Regions from separate parts of the Allorhizobium sp. Av2 genome, predicted to be linked through region 4. Evidence: predicted binding sites of a transcription regulator. Region 4 holds the regulator's gene; each other region holds the start of a gene.
The links. Region 4 encodes LexA, which represses DNA repair genes until DNA is damaged. Its sites were predicted from a motif close to TGTTCNNNNTGTGTTCNG; they were not measured.
Positions count from the first base shown of each region.

Region 1: the regulator LexA is predicted to act here: its motif matches at 1,701-1,718, upstream of FS819_RS02170 (PA0069 family radical SAM protein).
Region 2: the regulator LexA is predicted to act here: its motif matches at 1,891-1,908, upstream of ruvC (crossover junction endodeoxyribonuclease RuvC).
Region 3: the regulator LexA is predicted to act here: its motif matches at 1,842-1,859, upstream of FS819_RS05245 (DNA polymerase IV).

Region 1 covers NZ_CP192696.1:448,294-451,491, reverse strand. Annotated here, with positions in the region: gene FS819_RS02185 (4-(cytidine 5'-diphospho)-2-C-methyl-D-erythritol kinase) at 1-247, shown strand, start outside; gene moaB (molybdenum cofactor biosynthesis protein B) at 358-906, shown strand; gene FS819_RS02175 (glycosyltransferase family 2 protein) at 984-1,505, opposite strand; gene FS819_RS02170 (PA0069 family radical SAM protein) at 1,776-2,933, shown strand.
Region 2 covers NZ_CP192696.1:2,575,545-2,578,742, forward strand. Annotated here, with positions in the region: gene FS819_RS12285 (outer membrane protein) at 1-592, opposite strand, end outside; gene FS819_RS12290 (LLM class flavin-dependent oxidoreductase) at 730-1,746, opposite strand; gene ruvC (crossover junction endodeoxyribonuclease RuvC) at 1,952-2,461, shown strand; gene ruvA (Holliday junction branch migration protein RuvA) at 2,487-3,104, shown strand; gene FS819_RS12305 (AbrB/MazE/SpoVT family DNA-binding domain-containing protein) at 3,184-3,198, shown strand, end outside.
Region 3 covers NZ_CP192696.1:1,103,037-1,106,234, reverse strand. Annotated here, with positions in the region: gene FS819_RS05265 (PleD family two-component system response regulator) at 1-6, opposite strand, end outside; gene FS819_RS05260 (response regulator) at 186-557, opposite strand; gene FS819_RS05255 (DUF3572 domain-containing protein) at 893-1,108, shown strand; gene FS819_RS05250 (hypothetical protein) at 1,108-1,755, shown strand; gene FS819_RS05245 (DNA polymerase IV) at 1,864-3,150, shown strand.
Region 4 covers NZ_CP192696.1:1,703,076-1,706,273, reverse strand. Annotated here, with positions in the region: gene FS819_RS08205 (ComEC/Rec2 family competence protein) at 1-1,390, shown strand, start outside; gene lexA (transcriptional repressor LexA) at 1,371-2,090, opposite strand; gene FS819_RS08195 (pseudouridine-5'-phosphate glycosidase) at 2,481-3,198, opposite strand, start outside.

The DNA of each region.
Region 1 (3,198 bases), 1.3 Mb from region 4:
AGACCCGTGGACAGAAACGCTCCGCCGATTGCGCAATGATCTGCAACCCGCAGCCGAGACCTTGTGCCCGCACATTGCCGAGCTTTCCCGGATGATTGAGGCGACCGGCGCGCTTGTCACCCGGATGTCCGGCTCCGGCGCCACCTGTTTCGGCCTTTATCCCACCTATGAAGCCGCCGTCGCCGCTGAAAAACGGCTTCTCACGGACAGGCCTGATTGGTATTTTCAGGCGAGCCAGACTCTATAAACTATCGCGTGGTTCGGGATTCATCGGACATGCTATAGACTAGTGTTTTCGCATGTCTTTCCCAGAACGGCTCCACACGTTCGGGAAACATGCCGTATTGGAGACATGACATGCCTGGATTAGACGAGACACGCGCCTTTATTCCGCTCGGCATTGCCGTTCTGACTGTTTCCGACAGCCGTATATTGGCCGATGACCGCTCTGGCGATGTGTTGGCCGAACGGATCGAATCAGCTGGCCACCGGCTCATCGACCGCGCCATCGTCACCGACGACGCCGACCGGATCGCCAACCAGGTGCGCGCCTGGAGCCAATCGCAGGACGTCGACGTGATCATCACCACCGGTGGCACAGGCTTTACCGGTCGGGATGTGACGCCGGAGGCGGTGGAGCCGCTGTTCGACAAGCGCATGGACGGATTTTCCGCGGTGTTTCACCGGATTTCCTATGACAAGATAGGCACCTCGACCATCCAGTCGCGCGCCACAGCCGGACTTGCCAATGGCACCTTCGTTTTCGTCCTGCCCGGCTCTCCCGGTGCCTGCAAGGATGGCTGGGACGGCATTCTCGCGCAACAGCTGGACTATCGCTATCGGCCCTGCAATTTCGTGGAAATCATGCCACGGCTGGCCGAGCATCTGAAACGGGACAAGGCGTAAAACGACACGTTGGCTGGGCTAATATGGCAATAGGCCCAGCAAAACTATCTAAGCCGCAGTGACATAAGCAGGCAAGGTTAAGCCCGTGCCTGACGGACCGCCCAGGCTGGCACCATTTCACTCGACAGCGCCCTGCCCCTCAGCCCAACGACCAGATCGGCTAGCTTCATGCCCGTCTTGACCAGGGTTTGAGCCTGGCTCTTTCGCAGTAGAAATCCATGTTCCAACGGCGGACCGCGGCGGGTGAAGCGTCGAAAAAACGGACGCTTATGGTGTCGTGAAGGTGAAAATCGGGCTGGCGCGCTGTTCAGTGCCACATATTCCGCCACTTCCTCGATCCATCCAGAGGATGGTCGGGCGCCTGGCTCGACCAGCAGCAACCACTCGCCCCTCGCCGCCGAGACCACGTCTCGCAAATCCCAGATCATGTGAAATCGGCAGCCCGCTGCATCCGCCAACCGCGACGTCCCATCGCTGGACCCGTGATCCAGAACAACCACATCACAAATAATACCCTCCACCGCCCCGGCGACAAGGGTGGTCAAGGTTTGCGCCAATTCGCTTTCCTGATCGCGGCATTCGATAATAACAGTCAACATGCGTTACTCATACCGCAATGCATCATGCTTTACCACGGGTGAACCGTGCTTGACTGGAATTTGATCGAAGACGGATCGGCAAGTGAATAAATCAGGACATGCTGTTTTTTACTTCTCATCGCGACTATTGAATATATTTTTTGGTGCATTTTTGATTTTACGCAATCCATGATTACGTTTTCAAGATCGGTATTTTGTTCTTGCATTGTTCTCATTTTAGCGTTAGATCTCAGCTCATGAAAGGGCCGGTTGGCCCGTCAGGAGTTCCAAATGACCGTACTGTCTGATGTCAGGCAGGCTGCCTTTCAGCCTGCCAATACGGCGGATATTGCCGACGCGCTGCTGGTCGCCTCAGGGCTTCGGGTGGATGGCGCGCGCAGGCGCGGACGCGGCGCCGGGCTCAATCCCTCCGGGCGTTTCGAGACGCTGGAGCGGCAGCTGGAAGACGATGGCTGGGCAAGCCTCGAGGACATGCCGCCGTTCCGCACCGAAGTCCAGGTGGAGCGGCCAAAGACGGTGATTACCCGTAATGACTCGCCGGACATTCCCTTTGATCGTTCGGTCAATCCGTATCGCGGCTGTGAGCATGGTTGTATCTATTGTTTTGCCCGGCCCAGCCACAGTTATATGGGCCTGTCTCCAGGGCTTGATTTCGAAGCCCGGCTGTTTGCCAAGCCGGATGCGCCGAAACTGCTCGAACGCGAACTGTCCAAGCCAGGCTACAAGCCCCGCACCATCGCCATCGGCACCAATACCGATCCCTATCAACCCATCGAGCGGGAATGGCGAATCATGCGGCAATTGCTTGAAGTGCTGAAGGAGGCCAATCATCCGGTTGCCATCGTTACCAAGTCGGCAATGGTGCTACGCGACATCGACATTTTGGCCGAGATGGCAGAAAAGGGCCTTGCCAAGGTCGGTATTTCAGTCACCACGCTGGACCGCAAACTGGCCCGGACGATGGAGCCTCGCGCCTCGACCCCAAGCCGTCGGCTGGAGGCAATCAAGGCCCTGAGCGAGGCTGGCATCTCGACAAGCGTATTGGTGTCGCCGATCATTCCGGCTCTCAACGATCATGAAATCGAACGCATCTTGGATGCTGCCAAGGCCGCTGGCGCCTCGGAGGCGAGCTATGTGCTGTTGCGCCTGCCACTGGAGGTCAGCCCGCTGTTTCGTGACTGGTTGCTGCAACATTACCCGGACCGCTATCGCCATGTCATGTCGCTGGTGCGCTCGATGCGCGACGGCAAGGATTACGATGCGGAATTCGGCAAGCGGATGAAAGGCACTGGCCCCTATGCCTGGCAGATCAGCCGCCGTTTCGAGATAGCCACCAAACGCCTCGGAATGGGCCGTCGGAGCATGCAATTGCGCGACGATCTGTTCATCCCGCCGATGGGCAATGGTGTGCAGCTATCGCTGCTGTAACGAACCATTGTTCGGCTTGGCAGCGCGGGCGCAAGAGATTGATCACTCTGGCACCTGTGCCCCTGGCCTCGGACTATCCATCCAACCCGGCACCACGCACATAAATTTCAACCTTCTCTTTCCGAGGCCACACCGCCTACCGCAAGGGCGGCCCTCGGAAATGCCGGAAGCGGTTTCCTTGACCGCTTGTCCGGCGCGGCGTCGCGTCTTGGGTAGAGGGATCGACCCTTTCGATCCTTCTGCATCGAGGCGACGCCGAAGCCTT
Region 2 (3,198 bases), 870 kb from region 4:
GATAGGCAAAGCGCCAGCTACCCCGGCCCCCATGCTCTTCGCTGCCATCGCAACCACTGCCGTCATCGGCGCAGGAGGTGTTTTTCAGCTTATCCCATTTGACGTAGGAGCCGCCGATACCCGCGCCGACATAGGGCGTGAACGAGGCGTAGGTGCCGAGATCCACATAGGCATTGGCCATCAGCGTATAGGCCTGCAAGGAGGACAGGTCACGCGAGGTACAAGCGCTTGACACACCGCAGGACCCACGGGTCGAGCCGGTGAAATCCGACTTGCCGAGATAGTCGAAGGTCACATCGGTGCGCAGATGACTATTGATCTGGTATCCGACACCGGCGCCCAGCGTGTAGCTGTTATCAAGATCATGCCGGTCGAAATTGGCCTGATTGGCATTGGAGCCCTGGTAGAATTTGGCGCCACGCAACTGGTTGAAGGAATAGCCGATATCGCCACGCAGATACCAGCCGGACGTATCGGCAACCCGCACTTCGGGAGCGTCCTGCGGTGGCGGTTCTGGCTGATAGACGTCGGCGGCGCTTACCGGACCGGCCAGAATGCCGGCGGCAAACAATGCCAATAGATGTCTTTTCATGAGAAAGGCCCCAAAATCAAAGGATAACGGGGCCACGCCCCAGGTTTCAACCTTGGATAATGAAGGGCAAAGGTTAAGACCTCATTAAGCCTGTTGCTTAACCATGCCGGGATCGCATTTCGCCGTTTTTCAGCCCGTCACGCCGCCTCGCAGGCCTGACGCTGCAAATCGGCAAACAGCCGAACCGATGTCAACCGTGCCTCGATATCGTGGATTGGCATGGAGACAATCACTTCATCTGCCCCGGTATTTTTCAGGAAGCGGGACAGCTTTTCTGCCGCTGTCGCCGGGCCGCCAACCACGGCATGTTGCAGCGTATGCTCGACGCCGAAGCGTTCCATCTCACTCCACAGCCCTTCCATGGTCTCGACCGGGCGAGGAAACTGGCTGCGCACATTGCGCCGCAGGTTGATGAATTGCTGCTGGGCGGAGGTAAACAGCCGCCGCGCCTCCTGATCGGTTTCAGCGATAGCCCCCATCACACCGACGATCATATAGGGCTTGTCGAGGGTCTCGGATGGCTGGAAGCGATCACGGTAGATCGAGATCGCCTCAAACAGTTGATCGGGAGCGAAATGCGACGCAAAGGCATAGGGCAGACCCAGCGCCGCCGCCAGATGGGCGCTATAAAGACTGGAGCCAAGCAACCACACTGCCACATCGCTATTCACACCGGGAACCGCCATCAGGCTGCCATCGCCAACCGGCGGTCCCAGCAGCAATTGCAGCTCCTGAATATCCTGGGGGAAGTTATCCACGCCCGCTTCCATATTGCGACGTAGGGCGCGGGCCGTGCGCATATCGGTGCCGGGCGCCCGTCCGAGACCCAGATCGACCCGGCCCGGAAACAGCGCCGAAAGCGTGCCGAATTGCTCGGCAATCACCATCGGCGAATGATTGGGCAGCATGATGCCGCCGGAGCCAATGCGAATCCGTTTGGTTGCCGCCCCGACATGGGCAATGACAATTGAGGTCGCCGCGCTGGCAATGCCCGGCATGCCGTGATGTTCGGCCAGCCAGAACCGCGTGTAACCATGCTCTTCAGCCGCAACGGCCATGCGCCGCGAGGCCGAAAGCGCATCCGACACGCTCTGCCCTTCTGCGATGGGCGACAGGTCAAGAATGGAAATCGGCACGGTTTTTCCAGAAGTCATAAAGCGCGCTCCAGATGAGAGGATATCACTTTATTTATGTAGTCCTAATGCCAATACCAGAGGCCTTCACAGGAAAGGTTCGATCACATCTTTGCGGAACAGGCTTTGGGAAGGTGAGCACGCCGACGCCCAATCCACAGCGAATGTTTTTGTTTTGTTCACTTTTTGCTGGCACATCTGGCTTGAAAAGGATTAGGATTTTTCCATGACAAGCGCGATTCGTATTATCGGCATCGATCCGGGCCTGCGCCGCACCGGCTGGGGCGTTATCGAGACGTTGGGCAATTCGTTGCGCTTCATCGCGTCCGGTACGGTGACCTCCGATGGCGATATGGATCTGGCCTCCAGACTGTGCCAGCTGCATGATGGGCTGGCCGATGTGGTGCATCTCCACCAGCCGGATGAAGCAGCGGTGGAACAGACTTTCGTCAATAAGGACGCGGTAGCGACACTGAAGCTTGGCCAGGCGCGTGGAATTGCCATGCTGGTGCCTGCCCGTGCCGGATTGCCGGTGGCGGAATATGCCCCGAATGCGGTAAAAAAGTCGGTGATCGGCGTTGGCCATGGTGATAAGCAGCAGATCCATATGATGCTGAAGATCCTGATGCCAAAGGCCGAATTCAAGGGCAATGATGCGGCCGATGCCTTGGCCATCGCCATCTGTCACGCCCATAATCGTGGTGGTGAACGGATGCGCCGGGCGCTGGCGGGATAATCACTTTTTTCATTGGATATGGCATATGATTGGCAAGCTCAAAGGCACCATTGACGAGATCGGCGACGACCATGTGCTGGTCGATGTGCACGGCGTCTGTTACGTCGCTCATTGTTCGTCTCGCACCCTGGCGCGGCTGGGGTCTCCCGGTGAAGCCATCGTGCTGTTCATCGAGACCTATGTGCGCGAGGACCAGCTGAAATTGTTCGGCTTCATGAGCGCGCTGGAGCGGGAATGGTTTAATCTGCTGCAAAGCGTGCAGGGCGTCGGGGCCAAGGTGGCGCTGGCGATTTTGGCAACGCTCACCCCTTCCGAACTCGCCAATGCCATCGCCCTTCAGGACAAACCCGCCATTGCCAGAGCCCCCGGCGTCGGCCCGAAAGTGGCGCTGCGTCTCGTTACCGAATTGAAGAACAAGGCCCCAGCCTTCACCGGGGATGCGGGAAGCGCCATCGGCCTCAAGCAGGAACTGGGCGAAGGCGTTGCCTCTGCCCCGGTTTCCGATGCGGTGTCAGCCCTGACCAATCTCGGCTATTCCCGTGATCAGGCCGCCAATGCCATCGCCGCCGCGTTGAAAAATGGCGGTGAAGGCGCAGACAGCGCCAAACTGATCCGGCTGGGCTTGAAGGAGCTATCGCGGTGATTTCCTTGCTTTTGGCGGTATTCCTTACTATTGTGGAAAAGTAAGGAATTTTTTAGCCGGTCAGACCAGGAGGGTCCGCATGAACGTCTTCTAC
Region 3 (3,198 bases), 600 kb from region 4:
TGTCATCAGCCATCACCCCTTGAAGCAAGCCTGGCGCGCACACGCTACCGGCTCTGCATGGACATTGCGCCAACCCGACAGACTGACGTTTCATATAGAATTCAGAGCGCCTCGGTCCGTCAAGCATCTGCCCAGGTCTCAACGGAGATCGCCTATGGGTTTAAGACGCCCGCGCTACCTGCGCCTCAGGCGTCTCCCAGATAGGTCTTGATCGTTTCCAGAAATTTTGGCACGGAAATTGGCTTCGACACATAGGCCTCGCACCCACCCTGGCGAATGCGCTCTTCATCGCCCTTCATGGCAAAGGCAGTCACCGCGATCACGGGAATGACGTGCAGCTCGCTATCCTGCTTCAGCCATTTGGTCACTTCCAGGCCGGAAACTTCCGGTAACTGTATGTCCATCAGAATCAGATCGGGATGATGTTTGCGTGCCAGTTCCAGCGCTTCCATGCCATTGCGGGTCTGGATGGTCGCATAGCCCGACGCTTCGATCAGATCACGAAACAGTTTCATGTTCAGCTCGTTATCTTCAACGATCATCACCTTTTTCGGCATTTTCAATCCTTGCTTTCCCGCCCTCCATGGTGGATGACAGGCGTAACAGACATAAAGATTCATTCTTTTGTGAAATAGAATTTAGCGCGATTTGGTTGAGAAATAGGTAATTCTCCGGCACATTGCGACACAAGTCAGCCAAGACAATTTAACCGTGATAAACCGAAAATAACAATCGGTTTAAGCGAGTTGGCCGGATAGAACGAGCTGCCGGACGAAACAAACCGAAATGGGCATAGACTGTGCGAGACAAAGTGACGATCAAGACGGTTTCAGCAGAGCATGCCGAACAAACGGCGATTGCCGTTCTGGGTTGGCTGGCGAGTGAGCCGGACATGCTGGGGCGCTTTCTGTCCCTGACCGGCCTGGAGCCTCAGCAATTGCGCCTGGCCGTCAATGACCCGGAATTTCTGGCCGGACTTCTGGAGTTTCTCATGCAGCATGAACCAACCTTGCTGGAATTCTGCTCCGCCACACAGACCCGACCGGAAGATGTTATTGCAGCCTATCACGTCTATGTTCGGCCTGCACTTGATTCCGGTGAAATCTGATGGGCGAGATTGTCGACTTCAACCATGTCCGCCTGGCCGACCGGCCATTGCTGATCAGCGATGTCGACGACGTCGTGCTGGAATTCCTGGTGCCCTTCGAGGCCTATCTCGACAGCCTGGGCCATCGTCTCTTGCCGAAATCCTTTCGACTGCATGGCAACATCGTGTCAGCCAAGGATCAGCTTGCGCTGGAAGATCAGATCGTCACGGATCTCCTGCTGACGTTTTTCGAAAAGCAGGAAGAGTGGCAGACCCCGTTTGGCGATGCCGTGGCCGTGCTGCAGCGGATCGGCGAGATTGCAGATATTGTCTTTCTGACCGCCATGCCACCCGCCTTTACCGCCCAACGACGCCGTCTGCTGGATCGGCTGGGGCTGGATTTCCCACTCCTGGCCACGGAAAGCCCAAAGGGACCAGTCGTCAAAGCCCTGCATGGTGATCGGCCCCTGCCCTTCGCCTTTATGGATGACATGGCCCACAATCTCCATTCCGTGGGAGAACATGCCCCGGAATGCCTGCTGGTGCAGATCGGGCCTCAGTCTGAAATTCATCGCCACGCGCCTCCGCCCGGCCCCCATGTATTGCGTGCCGACGATTGGCACGATGCCAGCGAGCGGGTTCTCCGTCATTTCCAGGCGCGCATCTGATCCGTTCCCGTCTTTTACTTTTTGGGGGCTTGGGGATTAGCAGGGTATCCACTTGCAGGCCTTGAAAACCCGGCTTATGGTGGCGATGTTCAACTTATGTTCTCGCCCATGTCTGCTGCGCCGCCACTCCGTTCCGGCTTTTGTCGTGATTGCCTTTCGCTACAGGCGGAAGGCAAGCGGAGATGTACGGCTTGCGGCAGCCCTCGCCTCGTCTACCACCCGGAACTGTTTAAGCTGACATTGGCCCATATAGATTGCGATGCCTTTTATGCCTCGGTTGAAAAGCGCGACAATCCAGACCTGATCGACAAACCATTGATCATTGGCGGCGGTAAACGCGGCGTGGTTTCCACCGCCTGTTACGTTGCGCGCATCCATGGCGTGCGCTCGGCCATGCCGATGTTCAAGGCGCTGGAAGCCTGCCCTGACGCCGTTGTCATTCCACCGAATATGGAAAAATATTCCCGCGTCGGACGGCAAGTGCGGGCGATGATGGAGGAACTGACCCCTCTGGTGCAACCCCTGTCCATAGATGAGGCCTTTTTGGAATTGAAAGGCACAGAAACCCTGCACCACGCGCCACCCGCCCTTGTGCTGGCACGGCTTGCCCGGCGTATCGAAAGCGAGATCGGCATCACCGTTTCCGTTGGTCTGTCCTATTGTAAATTTCTGGCGAAAGTGGCGTCCGACCTGCAAAAACCCCGGGGATTTTCGGTCATTGGCGAGGCTGAAGCGATGGATTTTCTGGCGCCTCGCCCTGTCACCACGATCTGGGGCGTCGGCAAGGCCTTCGCCAGCACCTTGGAAAAAGACGGCATTCGCACCATCGGGCAATTGCAAACCATGGAGGAAAGCGACCTGATCCGTCGCTATGGCAGCATGGGCCAACGACTGGCCCGGCTATCAAAAGGCATCGACGACCGGGATGTTCATATCAATGACGCGGCTAAAAGCGTCTCCGCCGAAACCACGTTCTTTGACGATATTTCCCGCCGAGAAGACCTTGTCCCCCATTTGCGCAAGCTTTCCGAGAAAGTCGCCTGGCGATTGAAAAAGCAGGAATTGGCTGGACACACTGTTATCTTGAAGCTGAAGAGCGCCGATTTCAAACTGCGCACCCGCAATCGGCGGCTGGACGATCCGACCCAACTGGCTGATCGGATCTTTCGCACCGGTCTGCAAATGCTGGATAAGGAAGCCGATGGCACGAAATTTCGGCTAATCGGTATCGGCGTCAGCGATTTTGCCGATCCAAGCCTGGCCGACCCACCGGATCTGGTCGATCCAGACGCCGCCCGCCGCGCCAAGGCGGAAGCCGCCATGGACCAATTGCGGACGAAATTCGGCAAGGGCATGGTCGAAACCGGCTTCACCTTCGGCAGCACTAAAAAATAGCCACTATCAAAGCATTGCCCGTCAACTTTGTGTGAGCGGCCATGCCGG
Region 4 (3,198 bases):
GTTGCTCATGCCTTTCGGTCTGGACCAATGGCCGATCCAGTTGATGGGGCTTGGCCTTGAGGGCGTGTTGCTGATTGCCAATAAAGTGGCGAGCTGGGGTGCGGGCTTTACCTTCGGCCGGTTCGAATGGTGGTTTCTGCCGGTCTCGGCGACGGGTCTGCTGATACTGACCCTGATGAAGACGCGGCTGAGGCTGATTGGTGTGGCAATGATGCTGACGGCGTTTGGCTATGAGGCGATAAAAACCGATCCGCCACTGCCTGATCTTGCCGTAACCGAAGATGGTCAACTGTTTGCTCTGTTTCGGACCGACGACCGCAATGTCTTGACCGTTGCCACCAACAAGAAGCGTCCGCCGGGTTTCGTTTTCAACCAATGGCGCTCAGTGCTCGACATTGCCGATCCGATTGCGCCTGAAATATTGCCCAAGCTGGCAGCTGTCGAAATGGAAAAAGGCCAACAGGGAGCGGGGGAAACAACGCGGGCCGGAAAAACAAAACCAAAGACGGGCGGCCAAAATGCCAAGGGAAGGGAGCCGGTCGAGCCACAACAGGCTATGGCGGAGATGAGGGTGGCAAAGGAGAAGGCCGATAAAAAACCTGATCTTTTCCATTGCCGCACCGATGCCTTTTGCCTGGCAAGACTCAGCAATGGTTGGACAGTCAGCCTGGTACAGAACCGCGACTATAGCCAGGCCGCCTGCGCCCTGTCCGACCTGATCGTCTCGACTGAGGTCAGTCGCGATGCCGTCTGCAAGGCGCCGATGGCATCAACTGCTTCCTCTGAAAACACCGGAATGACCGTTATCCGGGACGCTACGGAAGACGGCACTGGGTTGGACGTTGAAAATGAACGGATGATGGCCGATGATGATGTGCTGGCATCTGACAACAGCAGCCCGTCCGTTCGCTCCCAAACGATTAGCCGGACGCAAGCGGGAGAGATTTCTGCAGCCAGTGCAACTACGGTACCGGGGCAGGACGTTGCCGTGCACACGGATAGCCACGTGACGGGCGGTGCCTCAAACTCGGACCAGAATTCCCCGTCCCGAATAGAATCGGGTGAACCTCTCGCGTTCTCGCAAACCGAGAAGGCCGCTACCGCTGGAACGATGCTGTCACGTCCCCCGAAAGTCCTGACCCGTAACGATTTGCGACGGTTCGGTGCAATGGAAATCACGCTTGGTGATCCCGCCACACGAACGCTGCATATCGTTACGGCATTTCAAAATCAGTATCGGCCCTGGACTCGCCATCGTTATTTCGACTGGCGCAGCAATCGCTATGACCGGCCGGATGGTACGGCCCACGCCAATGTTCCATCTGCTGCCAGCGACGACGCCCAGTCAGGCGCTGGAGATGGCAGAGAGCTTAGTGATAGCGACGAATAAGACCGACGAGCTTGCCCTGGATTTTTACCCGGTCCGGTCCGAAAATCCGGGTTTCATAGGCCGGATTGGCAGCTTCCAGCGCGATCGACGCCCCACGGCGGCGGAAGCGTTTCAAGGTGGCTTCCTCGTCGTCTACCAGAGCAACGACGATATCGCCCGGATTGGCCGTGGTGGCGTTGCGGATGATCACCGTGTCACCATCGAGAATGCCGGCTTCGATCATCGAATCGCCTTTGACCTCAAGGGCGTAATGTTCGCCGCTGCCCAGCATTTCCATCGGCACGGAAATGTCATGGGTGTTGTTCTGGATAGCGGAGATCGGCACGCCTGCCGCGATACGGCCCATCACTGGTATGGATGAGGAATTGCGTACTTCCTCGACCGGTTTGGCCGGAGCGGATGGCACTGCCTGCAACTTGCCTCGGCTGCCTTCAATGACGGATGGCGAAAATCCTGTGCGTCGGGGCGGTATGCTGGACGTCATGGCCTCCGGCAGCTTGATCACTTCCAGTGCTCGCGCGCGATTTGGCAAGCGACGGATGAAGCCGCGCTCTTCCAAAGCGGTGATCAGCCGGTGAATGCCGGATTTGGAGGCGAGGTCCAGAGCGTCCTTCATTTCATCGAAGGAGGGCGGCACCCCAGACTCCTTCATGCGCTCGTGTATAAACAGCAAAAGTTCCTGTTGCTTGCGAGTCAGCATTGGGACCTACCCTTTGAATTATGAAACAAATACAGAACATACGCTATCTGTTCCAGTTGTGTTCCGCAAGTCCTTCTTGCAAATTTCCTTCGATGACGCACCGATAGACGGTCTTGAGAAGGAGCGGGACCAGAAGCATCCTTTAAATATGGGAGGTTGAGAGGCTCGTATCGAAACAGTAAGTCTTTGCTTTCTTGATCTGACGCCTGTCAGTTGGGAATTGGCAGAAAGAGAGAGAAAATGGATACTATCTAAAAGGTGAAATTGCAGAATGAAATTTTGTTGCAAGTCGGTGCAGCACGCATAGGCAACGGTAAAACAACGACAATAATCTGTCGCAGAGTTTGATCGGGGACATTATCACCCCCGATCCGCTTCGATATCAGTGGCTTACAGCATCGCGACGGCAATTTCCGCTGCAAGACGCGCGTTGTTTTCCACCAACGCGATATTGGTAATCAGGCTGCGGCCGTCGGTGAGGTGATAGATTGCGTCGAGCAGGAAAGGCGTCACGGCTTTGCCGGTGATTTCCTCGCGTTCGGCAGCGGCCAACGCCCGGCCAATATAGATTTCCATCTCCTCGCGCGCAATTTCGTCTGCTTCCGGCACGGGATTGGCGATCAACATGCCGCCGTCGACGCCCAATTGGTCGCGTACCTTCTGGAAATTGGCAATTGCCGCCGGGCTTTCCAGTTTGAGTGGGCTTTTCAAGCCCGATTCTCTCGACCAGAAGGCTGGAAACTCGTCGCTGTCGTAAGTCACGACAGGTACGCCACGGGTTTCCAAGACTTCCAAGGTCTTGGGAATATCAAGAATGGCTTTTGCTCCGGCGCAGACGACGATGACCGGAGTACGCGCCAGTTCTTCCAGGTCGGCTGAAATGTCGAAGCTTTCTTCTGCGCCACGATGCACGCCGCCGATGCCGCCGGTGGCAAAAACTGAGATGTTGGCGCGGGCGGCGGCGATCATCGTCGCGGCTACCGTGGTAGCGCCGGTGCGGCGTTCGGCAATGGCGTAAGCGAGATCGGCACGAGAGACTTTTAGGACATCAGTCATTTGCGCCAGTTTTTGCAGCTGATCTTCTTCCAGCCCGATATGCAAAACGCCT